Regions from separate parts of the Comamonas sp. A7-5 genome, predicted to be linked through region 1. Evidence: predicted binding sites of a transcription regulator. Region 1 holds the regulator's gene; each other region holds the start of a gene.
What was found. Region 1 encodes sigma-54, which starts transcription at its own class of promoters, with help from an activator protein. Its sites were predicted from a motif close to TGGCANGNAANCTGCTTT; they were not measured.
Positions count from the first base shown of each region.

Region 2: the regulator sigma-54 is predicted to act here: its motif matches at 1,914-1,931, upstream of AAIL67_RS03760 (ammonium transporter).
Region 3: the regulator sigma-54 is predicted to act here: its motif matches at 2,473-2,490, upstream of AAIL67_RS11490 (DUF3567 domain-containing protein).

Region 1 is NZ_JBCPWO010000005.1:445,064-450,717, forward strand. Features, by position in the region: gene AAIL67_RS12435 (DUF711 family protein) at 1-745, shown strand, start outside; gene AAIL67_RS12440 (aspartyl/asparaginyl beta-hydroxylase domain-containing protein) at 879-1,799, shown strand; gene AAIL67_RS12445 (RNA polymerase factor sigma-54) at 1,989-3,590, opposite strand; gene lptB (LPS export ABC transporter ATP-binding protein) at 3,736-4,518, opposite strand; gene lptA (lipopolysaccharide transport periplasmic protein LptA) at 4,515-5,171, opposite strand; gene AAIL67_RS12460 (thiol:disulfide interchange protein DsbA/DsbL) at 5,302-5,654, opposite strand, start outside.
Region 2 is NZ_JBCPWO010000002.1:180,615-186,268, reverse strand. Features, by position in the region: gene AAIL67_RS03770 (SDR family oxidoreductase) at 1-487, opposite strand, end outside; gene gspF (type II secretion system inner membrane protein GspF) at 648-1,871, shown strand; gene AAIL67_RS03760 (ammonium transporter) at 2,003-3,205, shown strand; gene AAIL67_RS03755 (5'-nucleotidase) at 3,267-4,184, shown strand; gene AAIL67_RS03750 (EF-hand domain-containing protein) at 4,256-4,723, shown strand; gene AAIL67_RS03745 (hypothetical protein) at 4,789-5,226, opposite strand; gene AAIL67_RS03740 (DUF1854 domain-containing protein) at 5,432-5,654, opposite strand, start outside.
Region 3 is NZ_JBCPWO010000005.1:250,413-256,066, reverse strand. Features, by position in the region: gene AAIL67_RS11505 (ChaN family lipoprotein) at 1-401, opposite strand, end outside; gene AAIL67_RS11500 (AbrB family transcriptional regulator) at 549-1,649, shown strand; gene AAIL67_RS11495 (hypothetical protein) at 1,646-1,891, shown strand; gene AAIL67_RS11490 (DUF3567 domain-containing protein) at 1,976-2,275, opposite strand; gene AAIL67_RS11485 (DUF3108 domain-containing protein) at 2,559-3,701, opposite strand; gene AAIL67_RS11480 (IclR family transcriptional regulator) at 3,727-4,518, opposite strand; gene AAIL67_RS11475 (fumarylacetoacetate hydrolase family protein) at 4,628-5,654, shown strand, end outside.

The sequences.
Region 1 (5,654 bases):
CTTCACGGTCAACTTCAACTGCGCGCCCGGCATTCCCTATTTCCCGGCCAGCTACCACCGCGGCCAGCACCACGGCGCCCTGGTGCTGGGCCTGGAAACGCCAGACCTCATGGTGGCTGAACTGCAGGAGCTGCAGCAGCAGCGCCTGCAGCTCGATCACGCGGCGTGGTTCAGGCTCGCATTCGAGCGCCTGAGCCAGACCCTGAACGAGCATGCCACTGCCATCCAGCGCTGTGCCGACGGCGTGAAACTGGCCGAGGGCTGGCATATCGCGGGCATGGACACCTCGGCCGCGCCGTCCAAGTCCTGCGCCTCCATGGTCGATGTCTACCAACTGCTGGGCGTGCCCTGTTTCGGCGCCAGCGGCACGGTGGAGGCGTCGGCCCTGCTGACCCGCGTCTTCAAATCGGTCAACGGCGTGACACAGATCGGCTTCAGTGGCCTGATGCTGGCCGTGACCGAGGACCAAGGCCTGGCCCAGGCCAGTCTGAATGACGAATTCGATATCCGCGCCCTGCTGACCTACAGCAGCGTCTGCGGCATCGGCCTCGATACCGTGCCGGTGCCGGGCGACAGCAGCGCCGAGCAGATCGCCGCCGTCATGCGCGATACGGGCACCATGGCTTTTCGCCTCAACAAGCCGCTGACGGTGCGGCTATTCCCCGTGCCGGGGCTCAAAGCGGGCGACACAACTGCGTTCGAGAGCGCGGATCTGTGCAACTGCGCCGTGCTGGCTCTGCCTTGAACATCTAACAAGCGGGCTGCTGCGCTTGGCCGTCAAGCGCCGGCAGCTATTGCTTTTGATATTCCCCTACCCCGGTTCTGTTTGACCTGCCCCCATGGTGGCCGCCGGGGTGCCCCCGGTAAAATTGGCCCTTATGGCAAAAATAATCGTTCTGGCACTGGTGCTGCTTTTCTTTGGCTGCGGGCTGTACATGCATCTGCGCGGCAAGGTGCGCCACAAGGTGGTCAAGCAATTGTTTGACCACTCCACGTTCACAGCGCCGTTCAACGTCTTCATGCTGATGTTCAGCAAGGTGCCGCGCACGCCCTATCTGCCCACCAGCACCTTCCCCGAGCTGGCGCCGCTGCAGGCCAACTGGCGTGAAATCCGCGAGGAAGCCGTCAATCTGCAAAAGAACATGCAGATCAAGGCCGCCGCCAACAACGACGACGCAGGCTTCAACTCCTTCTTCAAGACCGGCTGGAAGCGCTTCTACCTCAAGTGGTACGGCGACGCCCACCCTTCGGCCATGGAGCTGTGCCCCAAGACCACGGCCCTGGTGAAGTCGATTCCCAGCGTCAAGGCCGCCATGTTTGCCGAGCTGCCGCCCGGCGCCAAGCTCAATCTGCACCGCGACCCCTACGCGGGCTCGCTGCGCTATCACCTGGCCGTGCTAGCCCCCAACGACGACCGCTGCATGATCGAGGTCGACGGCCAGCCCTATAGCTGGCGCGAAGGCGAAGGCGTGATCTTCGACGAGACCTTTATGCACTGGGCCGAGAACCGCTCGGAAGGCAACCGCATCGTGCTGTTCTGCGATGTGGAGCGCCCCATGACCAATGGCTTTGCCCAGTGGCTCAATCACTGGCTGGGCAAGAACGTGGTGGCCGCCGCCAGCTCGCCCAACAACGAGGGCGATCCGCGCGGCATGATCAGCAAGCTGTTCAAGATCTCGTTCTATGCGGGCAAGTACCGCCGCGCCTTCCGCGACTGGAATCCGACCTTCTACAAGATCCTCAAGTTCGGCCTGATGATTGGCGTGCTGGTCTGGTTTATCTGGTGGTTGGTTTCTTGATAACCCCCTGAGGCGCTACGCGCCTTCCCCTGGCCGGGTGCCCCCAAGGGGGACGGCAGCATCGCCGCAAGGGCAGCTCTTGCTCGCTGCCCCTTGCTTGAGGAATGCCTTATCAAGGCTCCCGCCCTAAAGACAGAACAAGAAAGCCGCTGTGCGATGCATCAGCGGCTTTCTTGTTTCTGCGGTGCCCTACAGCGCCTTGCGCAGCGTGGTCGTCGGTATCTTGAGCTGCTCACGGTATTTGGCGACGGTGCGGCGCGCGCACTCGATGCCCTGCTCTTTGAGCATATCGGCCAGCTTGGCGTCCGACAGCGGCTTCTTGGCATCTTCAGCATCGACAAACTGCTTGATCAGCGCACGCACGGCGGTGCTGGAAGCACTGCCGCCGGTTTCCGTGCCCAGGCCCGAACCGAAGAAATACTTGAGCTCGAAAGTACCCTGGGGCGTGGCCATGTACTTGGCCGTGGTCACGCGGCTGATGGTGGACTCGTGCAGACCCAGGGTGTCGGCGATATCGCGCAGCACCAGCGGGCGCATGGCCAGCTCGCCATGCACAAAGAAGTTCTTCTGCCGCTCCACGATGGCTTCGGAAACGCGCAAGATGGTGTCGAAGCGCTGCTGGATGTTCTTGATGAACCAGCGCGCCTCCTGCAACTGCTGCTGCAGCGCCGCATGACCGTCGCTGTTCTTGTGACGCCGCAGCACGCCGGCATAGATGTCGTGCACGCGCAGACGCGGCATGACCTCGGGGTTGAGTTGCACGGAAAAGTCCACCCGGCCCGCGCCGGACCGCACCGGGCGCACGATGACATCGGGCACCACGATATGGCGTTCCACGTCCACAAAGCGACGCCCCGGACGCGGCTCCAGCCTGGCGATCAGGGCCATGGCTTCGCGCAGCTGTTCCTCGCGCGCGCCGCACAGGCTGGTGAGCTTGCGCAGATCGCGCCGCGCCAGCAAGTCCATGGGTTGGGAGCAGATGGCCTGCGCCAGCAGCAGCCGGTTCATATGCGCCTCGGTCGTGCCCTCGTCCTCGGCGGTGCGGATCAGGTCGCGCAGCTGCAGCTGCAAGCACTCGGCCAGATCACGCGCGCCCACGCCCACGGGCTCCAGGCTTTGCAGCAGCTTCAGAGCAATGACAAAGTGCTGCTCCAGCTCCTCGCGCTCTTCCAGGTCGTCGCCGGCCAGGCTCTGCGCCAGCTCCTGCAGGGAATCCTCGAGATAGCCGTCGTCGCTGAGCGACTCGATGAGAAAGCGCAGCGCCGCCATGTCCGCCGCGCCCAGATGCAGGCTCAGCGCCTGACGATGGAGAAAGTCGGTCAGGCTCTGGTGCTCGCGCGCCAGATCGATGGCATCGGTTTCGTCATCGCCATCGCGGTTGCGCGTGGAGCTGCTGGCCGAGGGCGTATCCCACTCGCTGCTGGATTCGCCACCCCATTCCCCGTCCTGGCCGTCCAGGCCCTCGGCCTCCCAGTTCAGCGTTTCAGGGGTTTCGGGGTTTGATGTCTCCGCTACCGTTTCAGTAGCTTGTTGCGCTTGCGATGCATCTCTTTCAGCATGAATACCATCTGAAGTACTGTATTCACTGGCGCTATTAGCTACATCTACAGGAGCATCTCCCGCAGTTTCGGCCTCATCGCCCGCACGTTCCAGAAAAGGGTTGTCGACCAGCATCTGCTCGACTTCCTGCGCCAGCTCCAGGGTGGAAAGCTGCAGCAGCTGAATGGATTGCTGCAGCTGCGGCGTAAGCGATAAATGCTGCGAAACGCGTAGCGAGAGACCTGGCTTCATCGAGGCGCGGCCCCCAGACAATCATTGCAAACGCGCGCAGTGCTACGGGTTTGCCGCCGGGCCACCTCAAGGCAAACCTCGGCGCAGCCGGTCAGGGCCCCTTCTGGGGGCAGCGACCGCACAAAGTGAGGGAGCGTGGGGGTCATCACATCCTGAAATGTTCGCCCAGATAGACGCGGCGCACATCGGCGTTCTCCACGATCTCCTCGGGCGTGCCTTCGGCCAGCACATGGCCGTCGCTGATGATGAAGGCGTGGTCGCAGATGCCCAGCGTCTCGCGCACGTTGTGGTCGGTGATCAGCACGCCGATGCCGCGCTCCTTGAGGAAGCCGATGATGCGCTGGATCTCGATCACCGCGATCGGGTCGATGCCGGCAAAAGGCTCGTCAAGCAAAATGAAGCGCGGTTGCGTGGCCAGGGCGCGGGCAATTTCCACGCGACGGCGCTCACCGCCTGACAGCGCCAGCGCCGGCGACTGGCGCAGATGCTCGACGCGCAGCTCCTGCAGCAGGCCCGTGAGGCGCTTTTCGATCTCGTCGCGCGTCAGCGCCTTGCCCTGCTCGTCCTTTTGCAGCTCCAGCACGGCGCGCACATTGTCTTCCACGCTGAGCTTGCGAAAGATGGAGGCTTCCTGGGGCAGATAGGACAGGCCCAGGCGCGAACGCTGGTGAATCGGCATGCCGCCCACCGGCTGGCCGTCGATGAAGATCTCGCCGCCGTCGCTGCGCACCAGGCCCACGATCATGTAGAACGATGTGGTCTTGCCCGCTCCATTAGGGCCGAGCAGACCGACGACCTCGCCTTTTTGCACGGACAGGGACACATCCTTGACCACCTTGCGGCTGCCGTAGGACTTGGCCAGATGTTTGGCCTCCAGGCGGCTGTCGGACTCGCCGCTGCGGCTGCTGGAGAAAGTCGGCTCGCTCATTTCTTCTCGTCGGCTTTCTCGCCGCCCAGCGTCATGCTCTGGCGCAGCTGCGTGGCAGGTGTGGCAGGCTTGGGCTGTGCCCCCGGCGTTCCGTCCTTGGGCGCCATGATGGCGCGCACACGGCCGCCCTGTCCCACGGAGGAGCTCGGCAGGCCGCCGCTGGTCTTCTGGCCATCGACGGTATAGACGTCGGTGATGTTGTTGTAGACGATGATGGAGCCCGTGACCTGATCGCTGAGCTGACCGCCACGGTAGCGGCGCATCTCGCCACGACGGATGAACTTGACGATATCGGCCTTGCCGTCGTACTCGATGACTTCGCCTTCGCCCTCGATGAACTCCTCGGGCTGACCGGCCACGGTATCGCGCTTCTGGCGGAAGAACGCTCGCTTGCCGGCCTCGGCCTTGATCACACCGTACTGATAGCCCTCGGCGTCCTGCCGCACATCGAGCTGAGCACCGCGCAGCACGATGGAGCCCTTGGTCATCACCACATTGCCAGTAAAGACACTGGTCTGCTGCAGCTCGTCATGACGCAACGCATCCGCCTCGATATTCATGGGCTTGGCGCTGTCGGCTTTTTCGGCATGGACAATGCCGGTCGCTGCTGCCAGGGCGCAGGCCAGCGCAAGAGGTAGGAGTGTTTTTTTCATGGAAGGCACGTTTCTTGCATCCATTGTAGTCATTCCCTTTTTGCAACTTGCGTAAAAAACACCCACAAAAAAGCCCGCATGGCGGCGGGCTCGTTGGTCGTCAAACGTCACTGACGTCTGCTGCCTGATCTTAGGCCTTGCGGCTGGAGGCGATCAACGCATTGACCACGCGCAGCACATTGTCCATATTGCCGGCCTTGGTGCCGTCCGTGTAGTAGCGGCCGGCCACACCCATGGCGGGCACGCCTTCCACGTCATATTCGTTTTGCAGCTGAGCGGCCTTGCGCGCCTGATTGGCCACGGTGAAGGAGTTGTAGACCTCCTTGAACTTGGCCAGATCCACGCCCTGCTTGCCGACCCAGTCAAAGATGGCCTCATCATTCTTGAGCAGATTGCGATCCACGTGAATGGTACGGAACACCTTGGCGTGCAGCTGGGGCAGCAGGTTCATGCCCTCCAGAGCGTAGTAGAGCTTCTGCTGCG
Region 2 (5,654 bases), on a different contig from region 1:
CCAGCACGCCATGCTTGGCGGCCGTATAGGCCGCAGAGTTGGCAAAGCCCACGGCGCCGAGGATGGATGCCATATTGATGATGGAGCCGCCACCGCCTTGCAGCATGGCGGCAATCTGGTATTTGCAGGCATAGAAGACACCCGAGAGATTGACGCGCAGCACCTGCTCCCAGGCATCGAGTGGATAGTCGGCGGTTGGCGCGCTGGCTCCGCCGATGCCGGCGTTGTTGCAGGCCGCGTCCAGCCTGCCGAAGTGGCGCATGGTCAGGGCCACCAGCGCTTCATGATCCGCTGGGCTGCCGACGTCGGCGCGCAGATACAGTGCCTCGGCACCCAGCTCGCGCACCAGAGCCGCGCTCTCCTGGCCCTGCTCCTCGTTGAGGTCGGCCAGCACCACCCGCGCGCCTTCCCTGGCCCATGTCAGCGCCACACAACGGCCTATGCCGGATGCAGCCCCCGTCACCAATGCAACCTTGTCCTTGAGCATCGAAACCTCGCATTCTTGAATCGGCAGACCATTGTGCCGACCTCAGCCGCGGCAGTCCTGACCTGCGTCAAGCCGGGTTCGCTCTCTCAAACGCCGAAGTGCTGACATCATTAGTCGCTACCATCTGCACTAACCCCTCACCCGTCAGATCGATTCGCGCATGCCCGCCTTTACCTTTGAAGCCCTGGATGCCCAGGGCCAGACCCGCAAGGGCACCCTGGAAGCCGACAACGCCCGTGCCGCGCGCAGCCAGCTGCGCAGCCAGGCCCTGGTGCCGCTGCAGGTCGAGCCCGTCGCCGCAGGCAAGGGCCAGGGCCGCACCGGCGCATCCGGATGGTTCACGCGCCCGGTCTTCAACTCCACCAGCCTCGCGGTATGGACCCGCCAGCTCTCGGGCCTGGTCAGCTCCGGCCTGCCCATAGAACGCGCACTGGCTGCGCTGTCCGAGGAAGCCGAGGACGAACGCCAGCATCAGCTGGTCGCAGCGCTGAGGGCCGAGGTCAATGCCGGCTCCAGCTTTGCCAGGGCGCTGGAACAGCATCCACGCGAGTTTTCCGATATCTTTTGCGCCGTGATCGGCGCCGGCGAATCCAGCGGCAGCCTGGGTCCGGTGCTGGAAAACCTGGCCGACGACCTGGAGGCGCGCCAGGCCTTGCAGTCCAAGCTCATCGGCGCCTCGCTGTATCCGGCCATCGTGACGCTGGTGGCCATCGTCATCGTGATCTTTCTGGTCAGCTATGTGGTGCCGCAGGTGGCCGGCGTGTTTGCCGGCACCAAGCGTGCGCTACCGTTTCTCACCGTGGTCATGCTCGGCATCAGCGACTTTGTGCGCCACTACGGCTGGTTCATGCTGGCCGTGTTGCTGCTGGCTGCCGTGGGCTTTCGGCTGGCGCTCAGGAACGAGGCGTTTCGCGAGCGCTTCGATGCCCAGTGGCTGCGTCTGCCGCTCATAGGCCGGCTCTCACGCAGCTATAACGCGGCGCGCTTTGCCGGCACTCTGGCCATGCTGGCCGGAGCGGGCGTGCCCATTCTCAAGGCCTTGCAGGCCGCGGCCGAGACGCTCAACAACCGCGCCCTGCGCGCCGATGCCATGGATGCGCTGGTGCTGGTGCGCGAAGGCGCGCCGCTGGCCTCGGCCCTGGCTCAGAAGAAGCGCTTTCCGGGCCTGGTCGCCATGTTCGCCCGGCTGGGCGAGCAGACGGGCCAGCTGCCGCTGATGCTGCAGCGTGCCGCCACCCAGCTGTCCACCGAGGTCCAGCGCCGTGCCATGCACCTGGCCACGATCCTCGAGCCGCTGCTCATCGTCATCATGGGACTGGTGGTCATGCTCATCGTGCTGGCCGTGCTCATGCCCATCATCCAGCTCAACCAGTTCGTCAAATAGGCCGGCCGCGCCCGCAACGGTGCGGAAGCGCCCACTCCAGCTTGGCGCAATTCTTGCTTTCTTTTAGTGCATTGCGGGTTTTTTCCGCAATTTCGCACCAATAAATAGCAAATTTCAGCTGGAGCGTTTTCATGCAAGCACTAAAACAGGGCGCGGATGCCCTGTTCATTCTGATGGGCGCCGTCATGGTCCTGGCCATGCACGCCGGTTTTGCCTTCCTGGAACTGGGCACCGTGCGCCGCAAGAACCAGGTCAATGCCCTGGTCAAGATCCTGGTCGACTTCTCGGTCTCCACCGTGGTCTATTTCGCGCTCGGCTATGGCGTGGCCTACGGCACGCACTTTTTCGTGGGTGCCGAGCAGCTGACGGCACTCAACGGCTACGGCCTGGTCAAGTTCTTCTTTCTGCTGACCTTCGCGGCCGCCATTCCCGCCATCATCTCGGGCGGCATTGCCGAACGCGCCAAGTTCTGGCCCCAGCTGATCGCCACGGCCATGATCGTGGGCCTGATCTACCCCTTCTTCGAGGGCATTGCCTGGAACCAGCATTTCGGCGTGCAGGCCTGGATCAAGGCGCTGACCGGCGCCGAGTTCCACGACTTTGCCGGCAGCGTGGTGGTCCACGCCGTGGGCGGCTGGATCGCTCTTGGCGCCGTGCTGCTGCTGGGTCCGCGCAGCAATCGCTACCGCCAGGGCGGAGCGATCGCCGCCACGCCCCCCTCCAGCATTCCCTTCCTGGCGCTGGGAGCCTGGATTCTGATCGTGGGCTGGTTCGGCTTCAATGTGATGAGTGCCCAGAGCCTGGACAAGATCTCCGGTCTGGTCGCCGTGAATTCGCTGATGGCCATGGTGGGCGGCACGCTGGCTGCCCTGGCCGTGGGCAAAAACGACCCGGGCTTTGTGCACAACGGCCCGCTGGCCGGTCTGGTTGCCGTCTGCGCGGGCTCGGATCTGATGCACCCTCTGGGGGCACTGGTCGTGGGGGCTGCCGCCGGCGCCATCTTTGTCTTCATGTTCACGCTGACGCAGAACAAATGGAAGATCGACGATGTGCTGGGCGTGTGGCCGCTGCACGGTCTGTGCGGCGCCTGGGGCGGCATTGCAGCCGGCATCTTCGGCACGCAGGCACTGGGCGGGCTTGGCGGCGTACATCCGCTGGCCCAGCTCATAGGCACGCTGATGGGCGTGGCCTGGGCAGCGCTCGGCGGCCTGCTGGTCTACGGTCTGCTCAAGAAAACCATGGGGCTGCGCCTGAGCCAGGAACAGGAATTCGACGGCGCCGATCTGTCCATACACCATATCAGTGCCACGCCAGAGCGCGAAGCCAACTGGTGAGGGCGCGGCGGCCTGCGTATCATCGGAGCTTGTCTGCACATCCGCTCAAAGCCGTACCGCCATGGCCATGACCCTGAACGACAAGCTCGTCGTCGCCATCTCCTCGCGAGCCCTGTTCGATTTCGAGGAGGAAAACCGCCTCTTCGAGGACAGCGACCCGGCGACCTATCTGCGCTTGCAGCGCGAGCGGCTGAACGTGCCTGCCGCGCCCGGCGTGGCCTTCTCGCTGGTCAAGAAGCTGCTGGCCTTCAACACCGAGGCACAGCAGCATGTGGAAGTGGTGCTGCTCTCGCGCAACGACCCCGTCAGCGGCATGCGCGTCTTCCGCTCGGCCCAGGCCCACGGCCTGCACTCCATACAGCGCGGCGTATTCACCCAGGGGCGCGACCCCTTCGGCTATCTGCGCCCGCTGGGAGCCCAGCTGTTTCTCTCGGCGAATGCCGATGACGTGACCCAGGCACTGCAGCTGGGCTACCCGGCCGCCCATGTGTTCACCGACTCCATGCGCGCCAGCAGCAGCCATCCGCGCGAAGTGCGCATCGCTTTCGACGGCGATGCCGTGCTGTTTTCCGACGAGGCCGAGCGCATCTTCCAGGCCCAGGGCCTGGAGGCTTTCCAGCAGCATGAGCTGGAGAAAGCCGCCCAGCCGCTGCCTGAAGGCCCTTTCAAGCCCCTGCTGGCCGCCCTGCACCGGCTGCAGCAGGCCGATGTAGCCGGCATGCGCGTGCGCACGGCCCTGGTCACGGCGCGCAGCGCCCCGGCCCATGAACGCGCGCTCAATACGCTGATGGACTGGAAGATCGATGTCGATGAAGCCATGTTCCTCGGCGGACTGGCCAAGGGCGGGTTTCTGCGCGAGTTCGAGCCCGATTTCTTCTTCGACGACCAGACCGGCCATGTACGCAATGCGGCCGGACATGTTCCCTCGGGCCATGTGCGCAGCGGCATTGCCCATGACAAGGCGGCGCTGCCTACGTAAAGCTTGGCAAAGTCCGGCAAGCGAATGCAAAACTTTGAAAGTGCGGCGGGACAGTGCTTGAGAATGCCGTCATGGCCCTCATCTGTACCGCTATGTCAAAAGCCAAGAACCACCCCATCGTCGCGCGCAGCAGCTCGGTCATGAAGACCGCCATGGGCGTGCTGCTGACCAGCGCCGTGCTGCTGCTGCCCACGGTGCGCGCCGAGGAAACTGCCGGCGACAAGATGGCGGAAAGACAGGGAACCCAGCTCTCCAAGGGCGAGATCAAGGCCCAGCAGCAGTTCAAGATGCTGGACTTCAACCAGGATGGCAAGCTCAGCCGCAAGGAAGTGGCCATCATCCCCAAGCTGGCCGCCGCCTTTGACGAAACCGACACCAACAAAGACGGCTTCGTCACCTATGAGGAAGTGCGCGCCTTTGCCGTCAAATACCGTGCAGCGCGTGAAAAGGCCAAGGCCGCGGAAGCCGTGGCAGCTGCATCAGCCAAGGACGATGCTCACAAATCAGAAGCTGACAGCGCTGATCCTGAAAGCAAATAAGATATAAAAATAGCTGAAGCGCTTGAATATCAAGCGCAATCAGCTCTCAAAATAAAAGCAATCGCTTACTTGGCGTTGCCGCTGCGCTTTATCCGGGGCTCGGAATAAGTCAGCGGCTCATTGCGCGCCGTCTGCTTGCTCTGCAGCAGATCTTCCGACTTGCTGGTTTCCTGCGCCTGCTCCACCGCCTGGGCGCTGGCGCGCCACATGGACTGGATGAACTCGATCAGCTGCTTGGAGATCGGCTCCTTGGGTGGCTCCTCGACCTCCTCCTTTTGCTTGACCTCCTCGGCCAGCGTCCAGTCTCGGTTCTCGGTATCGGGAGCCGAGGGCTTCTCGGGCTCGCGCACCGTGCGGCCCTCGCCGATCTTGTCCACCGACTCCGTCGCATTCACCGCATTCACGGGGCGCACCGGCGCGGCGCCAGAGGCGCCTGTGGAATACAAATCCGCACCCTGGGTACGCCAGGGCGTCTGTGTCCGGTCTAGAGGTGGAATTTGCATGGCTTGGCCCTCGGCAGTAAAAAGGTGCAGGCGGAAAATCAGCTATCTCGCCCTGTTATCGGCCACGCTTGAGAAAACTGTAGGATTATTTTCAATCCTATTTTGATAGCTATCAGTCTATATATATCAAGCACCACTGCGCAATTTGATACAAAAAAGGGCCTCGCGATTATGCGAAGCCCTTGAAATAGTCGCGCTGCGCAGCTTACAGAAAGCGCTCCAGCAGCTTGCGCGAATGCCGGTCCAGCTTGCTGCTGTCGGGAATCCGATATTGCACGCCATCCTGGCCCGTGATTTGCAGTCGGGTGCGCCCTGACAGCTTGCGGATGTCTTCCTCGGCCTTGAGCACCATCTGCGTCAGACCGCGATCCGTCTGCAGCTCCCAGGTGCTGGGGGTGGAGAAACTCGAGACCTTGAGAATGCGCTCT
Region 3 (5,654 bases), 190 kb from region 1:
TAGTCCTGCCAGGGCCAGCCGCCCGGGCCGCCGCCCTGGGCCCATTGCAGCGCGGTCTTCACCTCCTCGTCGCTGGCCGATGCCGGCAGACTCCGGGTGCTGCCGCCTGCGGGCGCCATCTCGACCACCAGGGCCGCGAGCCTGCCTTGCGCTGCCAGGTGGCGCACGGTAGCGGCTTCCCATTGGTGATGGGCGATCTGGTCATGCTGCTCGCCGAGCAGGATGATCGGTGTTCCGGCCCATTGGCCCAGTGTCTGCAGCCACTCGGCATCGCTGGTCCGCTGGGCGCTTTGATGGGCGCAGCCGCCCAGCAGCAGGGCGCCGGCAACAGCCGTCATGGCCAAAGGATTGAAACGATTGAAGCGCTGGCGCGGCTGCGCCGCAGAAATGAAAGTCCACATATGAGCTGATTGCGTTCGTCTGAGACGGGGCATGGCTTCGTAGCTGTAGATTTCGTACCGGCTTTGCCCACCGAGTTTTGCCGCGATACTGCGGGGCATTGCCCCTGTCGCGCGCCCATTGTCGTGCCTTGCCGGATTCCCGTGCACATGTCCGTATTGCTTCCCCCCGTGTTTCTGGCCCGTGTGGCCGCCACCCTGCTGCTGGCCTGGCTGGCCGCCCAGCTCTGTCTGATATTGCATACGCCGCTGCCGTGGATGCTGGGGCCGCTGATTTCCGTCTCCCTGCTATCGATAGGCGGAGCGCCTACCCAAAGCTGGGCCAGGTTGCGCGATCTGGGGCAGTGGACGATAGGCGGCGCGCTGGGCCTGTATTTCACGCCTGCCGTGACCGAGCTGGTGGCCGGCCTGTGGTGGGCGATTGCGCTGGCCATTGCCTGGGCCTTGCTGCTGGGCTGGGGCTTCGGGCGCTGGCTGTATCGCGTGCAGGCGGCCTCCATGCTGGCGCAGCCGGGCATGGATAAAGAGCGCCTGCGCGCCACGACCTATTTCTCGGGGGCGATAGGTGCGGCCTCGGAGATGACGCTGCTGGCCGAGCGCGAGCAGGCGCGCACAGATCTGGTGGCGGCGGCGCACAGCCTGCGGCTGGTGATAGTGACGGTGAGCATTCCCTTTGCACTGCAATGGTCGGGACTGCAGGGCGACCCGGGCCTGACGCTGCCCAGCGTGCGCACCGTGCAATGGCCGGGCTTTGCCTGGCTGGTGCTGGCCACCGGCGCCGGGGCATTGCTGATGCTCAGGCTCAGGCGTGCCAATCCCTGGTTTCTGGGTGCGCTGGCCGTATCCATGGGCTTGACCATGGCAGGCCTGGAGCTGTCTGCCGTGCCGCAATGGCTGATGAACGCCGCCCAGCTGGTGATCGGCGTCAGCCTGGGGGTGCGCTTTCGACGTGATTTCCTGCACACGGCGCCGCGCTGGCTGGGCATGGTGGCGCTGGGTACCGTGGGGTTGATGGCAGTCTGCGCCGGTTTTGCCTGGCTGCTGCACTGGGCCACCGGCCTGCCCTGGGTGACCTTGCTGCTGGGCACATCGCCGGGTGGCATTACCGAGATGGCCATCACCGCCAAGGTCCTGCAACTGGGCGTGCCCGTGGTCACGGCCTTTCAGGTCTGCCGGCTGATTGCCGTGCTGCTGCTGGTAGCGCCTCTGTACCGCTGGCTGAACAGGGTGCTGCCGGGGGAGCGGTCATGATCCGCAGCAGGCGAAATCCCTGGAAGTCGATCCTGATCATCAGCGCTTGCGCCGGCTTTGTGATGGCCGGGCTTCTGATGTGGATGGCCTGGGAGCACAACCCCCAGTGCGAGATTCACTGCGCAGAGCAAGGCATTGACTGGGGCTACTGGCTGGCGCTGGGTGCGGCAGGGGGGCTGCTGGGCTTTTTGGGCTGCATGCTGCCCGCCGGCGTGTTGATGCTGTTGTGCAGAAAGTCATAGCGGCTCGCGCTTTTCCGGTAAGCACTAGAGTGTGTTTTCAGGCATCAAAAAAGCCACTCTTTCGAGTGGCTTTTTGCAAGGTGTTCAGTGAATGATTACCGGCTGCTGGGCCAGGCCCGTGTAGGTGTCGAGAATTTCCTCCACCTCCTCCTCGGTGGGGGCGTCCTGCTGCCAGGCAAGGATCTGCTTCTGGAACATTTCGGCCCAGGAACCATCCAGATACACCTCTTTGCCCGAGCGCTTGTCCACGATCTCGAAGCCGTGGCGGGGCAGTTGATGGGCTTGCTCGGTCTCGGCCTTGGCTTTGCCTGCCGGAGCGTCTGCTTCCATATCGGGACGCAGATGGAGCACCGCAAAGGATTCAGAGTCGTAAAGCATTTGCATGGTGTTCCTCCTTTCACTTCCGTTATGAGCATGCCTGCCATGGATATGGCGACAGGGTGCCGCATTTCAAGGTGGAAATGCCTGCTCTTGGCACTTGGGCACAGTATTCCATGGATTTGGCATGGTTGTGGGCAACCGGCTTTCCCGATCTGTAGTAAGCAAGTCCTTGAACGGCGCGACAGCGTTCAGCCCGAGCCGATGCAGGTTGCAGGCCTTGGCTGGGAGGTGAGTGAGCGCTTTGGCGCGGTGGTCCCGGGGTTTACGCCAGGGTGCGGCATGGAGGTTATTGCGGCGCGGGCAGATATTTCTTGAGCTGCAGATCGACAAAGTCGTCCTGTCCCTGGGTGAGCTTGATGCGCACGGGCAGGTATTGCATGGACGGTGCCAGCCAGACCGAACCGCGCTGGTCGCTGCTGCTTTTGCCGGGCAGCTTGTCCAGGCGCAGTGCCATGACGCTGCCAAATGGCAGCTCCAGTGCCTCGCTGGCACCCACGCGGAACTGCCAGCGCACGGCTGAGCGTGCGCTGCTGGTGGTCAGCTCTATCAGAGTGCCTGGCGGATATTTCTCGGGGGCGGCAGCCATCAGGGCCGAGAGCTGCAGAAACACGCTGAGGCGGTCCTGCACGCCATCGCCAATGGCCGCATCGGTCTGGCCGCCGCTGTAGTGCGCCTTGCCGCTAGCCACGTCAAAGGCAGCGGACTGGGTTTTGCGCCCTTTGTCGCTGAAGTTGAGCGGCTGCAGGCCCTTGGGCGTAATCAGCCCCTCGCTGGTCTGGGCGCGCTCGCCCAGCAAGAACATGCTGATCGACTGCCTGGCCTGGTAGTACTGTCCGTCATGCTGCCATTGCAGCTGGGCGCCGGCCGAGTATTGAAAGCCCTTGACCTGACCCGAGGCATTGAACTCCAGCGTGGCGGAGTTGGGCAGGGTCACGGGCAGCACAGAGCTAGGCGGCAGCGGCGCGCTGCCTGCGGGCGTGACCTGGATGGGGCGGGCCGTGTCGGCACCATTGGCTTCGGGAGGCTCGGCCATGGGCTCGGGAGCCGGCTCTGCTGCAGCAGCGGGCAGCCCTGTATTGGTGGGTGCTTCTGTTTCAGGAGCTTCTTGCGTTTGTGGTTCCTGGACTGGAGGCGGATTTGGCGCAGGTTCCTGTTCGTCCGGTACGGGAGCAGGAGTCGGCGCTGGCGCCCGCGGTGCCGCCTGGGGTTTGGGCGCCGGAACTGGGGCCGGTTTGGGCGCTGCGGGTGCAGGCGGCGGAGGGGGCGCCTGCAGCATGCGCGTCTCCATCACGATCTGGTCGTCCGCTGCTTTGTCCGGCGGGCTTAGTTCGGGCAGGCCCCAGAGCAACAGCCCATGGGCTGCCAGCACCAAGCCGGTGATGGGCAGCAGTGTCTTGCGTGCCTGGCTTGTCTGAGGGGAGCGGCCCATGAGCGTGATTCTGAGATTGCAGGTTTCAGTGGTTGGGATCGGCGCGCCAGCCCAGATCGCTGGAAAGCTGGCGGGCGGCCGCCTGCAGTGGCGCATCTATGGCTCCACCATAGTCCGGGTCGAAAGTCGCCAGCGAGCCCAGGGTCATCAGCCCCAGCACAATATGGCCGGATGCATCGAAGACCGGCACGCAAAAAGCCACGATGCCCGGCAGCACGGTGTCGACCACGCGGGCCGTGCCGCGCTCGCGCACCTCGGCCAGCATGGCCGCCACGGCTTCCTCGGTCTGGGGCAGGTCCTGGCGCCGGGCTTTGCGTGCGCGCTCGATTTCGGGCTCCAGCAATGCGGCCGTCGCCTCGCGCGGCAGCCAGGCGCCGAAGCAGCGCCCTGTGGCCGATGCCAGCATGGGCATGACGTCGCCCAGGCGCAGGTTGGCAGTGACGGACTGCGCCGATTCTTCCCAATGCACGATGGTCGGGCCATGGTTGCCCCAGACGGCGATGGCCAGCGTGTGATTGAGGGACTCAAGCAGTGCCGGAATGCGCTCGCGCGCCAGACGCACCGGGTCGAGACGGGCCAGCGAGGCCAGGCCGATCTTGAGCGCCGCAGGGCCCAGGTCGTAGCGCGAATTGCGTTCGTCCTGCGTCACCAGTCCGATGCGCTGAAAGCTCACCAGATAGCGGTGTGCCTTGGCGGCACTCATGCCGGCGGCGGCGGCGACATCCTTGAGCATCAGCGGGCCACTGGCCTGTGCCAGCGCCTCGACGAGGGAGAAACCCACTTCGACCGACTGAATCCCTGCGCGTTCCTTTTCCATTGCAATAGAATCGTGTTTTGTTTAGTTAAATCAATTTAACCAATCGTAATTTTGGCTAGCGTTGTCAGGCATTGTGCCAGCACCGCTGCCGTGAGCAGAGGGACAGAGAATGAAACTGGCAACCTACAAGGATGGCTCGCGCGACGGGCAACTGGTCGTGGTCTCGCGTGACCTGAGCCAGGCCTGCTATGCCACCGGTATTGCCAGCCGCATGCAGCAGGTGCTGGACGACTGGAGCTATATGGCCCCCCAGCTGCAGGATCTGTCGCACGAACTCAATCACGGCAAGGCCCGCCACGCGTTTCCCTTCGATCCCCAGCGCTGCATGGCACCGCTGCCACGAGCTTATCAGTGGGCCGATGGCTCGGCCTATATCAACCATGTGGAGTTGGTGCGCAAGGCGCGCAATGCCGAGGTGCCGGCCAACTTCTACACCGACCCGTTGATGTACCAGGGCGGCAGCGATGATTTCATCGGCCCCTGCGACGATGTGATCGTGCCCAGCGCGGCCATGGGCATAGACTTCGAGGCAGAGATTGCCGTCGTCACCGGCGATGTGCCCATGGGCACGGATGCCAAGGATGCGCTGGACGGCGTTCGTCTCGTCATGCTGGCCAATGACGTGAGCCTGCGCAATCTGATACCTGGCGAACTGGCCAAGGGTTTCGGCTTTTTCCAGAGCAAGCCCGCCACGGCCTTCAGCCCTGTGGCCGTGACACTTGACGAGCTGGGCGATGCCTGGAAGGGCGGCCGTCTGCATCTGACGCTGCAGAGCACCTGGAACGGCCGCAAGGTCGGCATGTGCGATGCGGGCGAGGAGATGACTTTTCACTTCGGCCAGCTGATCGCCCATATCGCCAAGACCCGCAATGTACGTGCCGGCTCCATCGTGGGGAGCGGCACGGTGAGCAACAAGGGCGTGGAGACCGGCAGCGGCAAGAACAAGCGCGTGGAATGGCCCAAGGGCTATAGCTGCATCGCCGAAAAGCGCTGCATAGAGACCATTCAGGACGGCGCACCCAAGACCGAGTTCATGCAGTTCGGCGACACCATCCGCATCGAGATGAAGGGCAAGGACGGCCAGAGCATCTTCGGCGCCATCGACCAGAACATTGCGCCGCCCGGCGGCAGCAAGG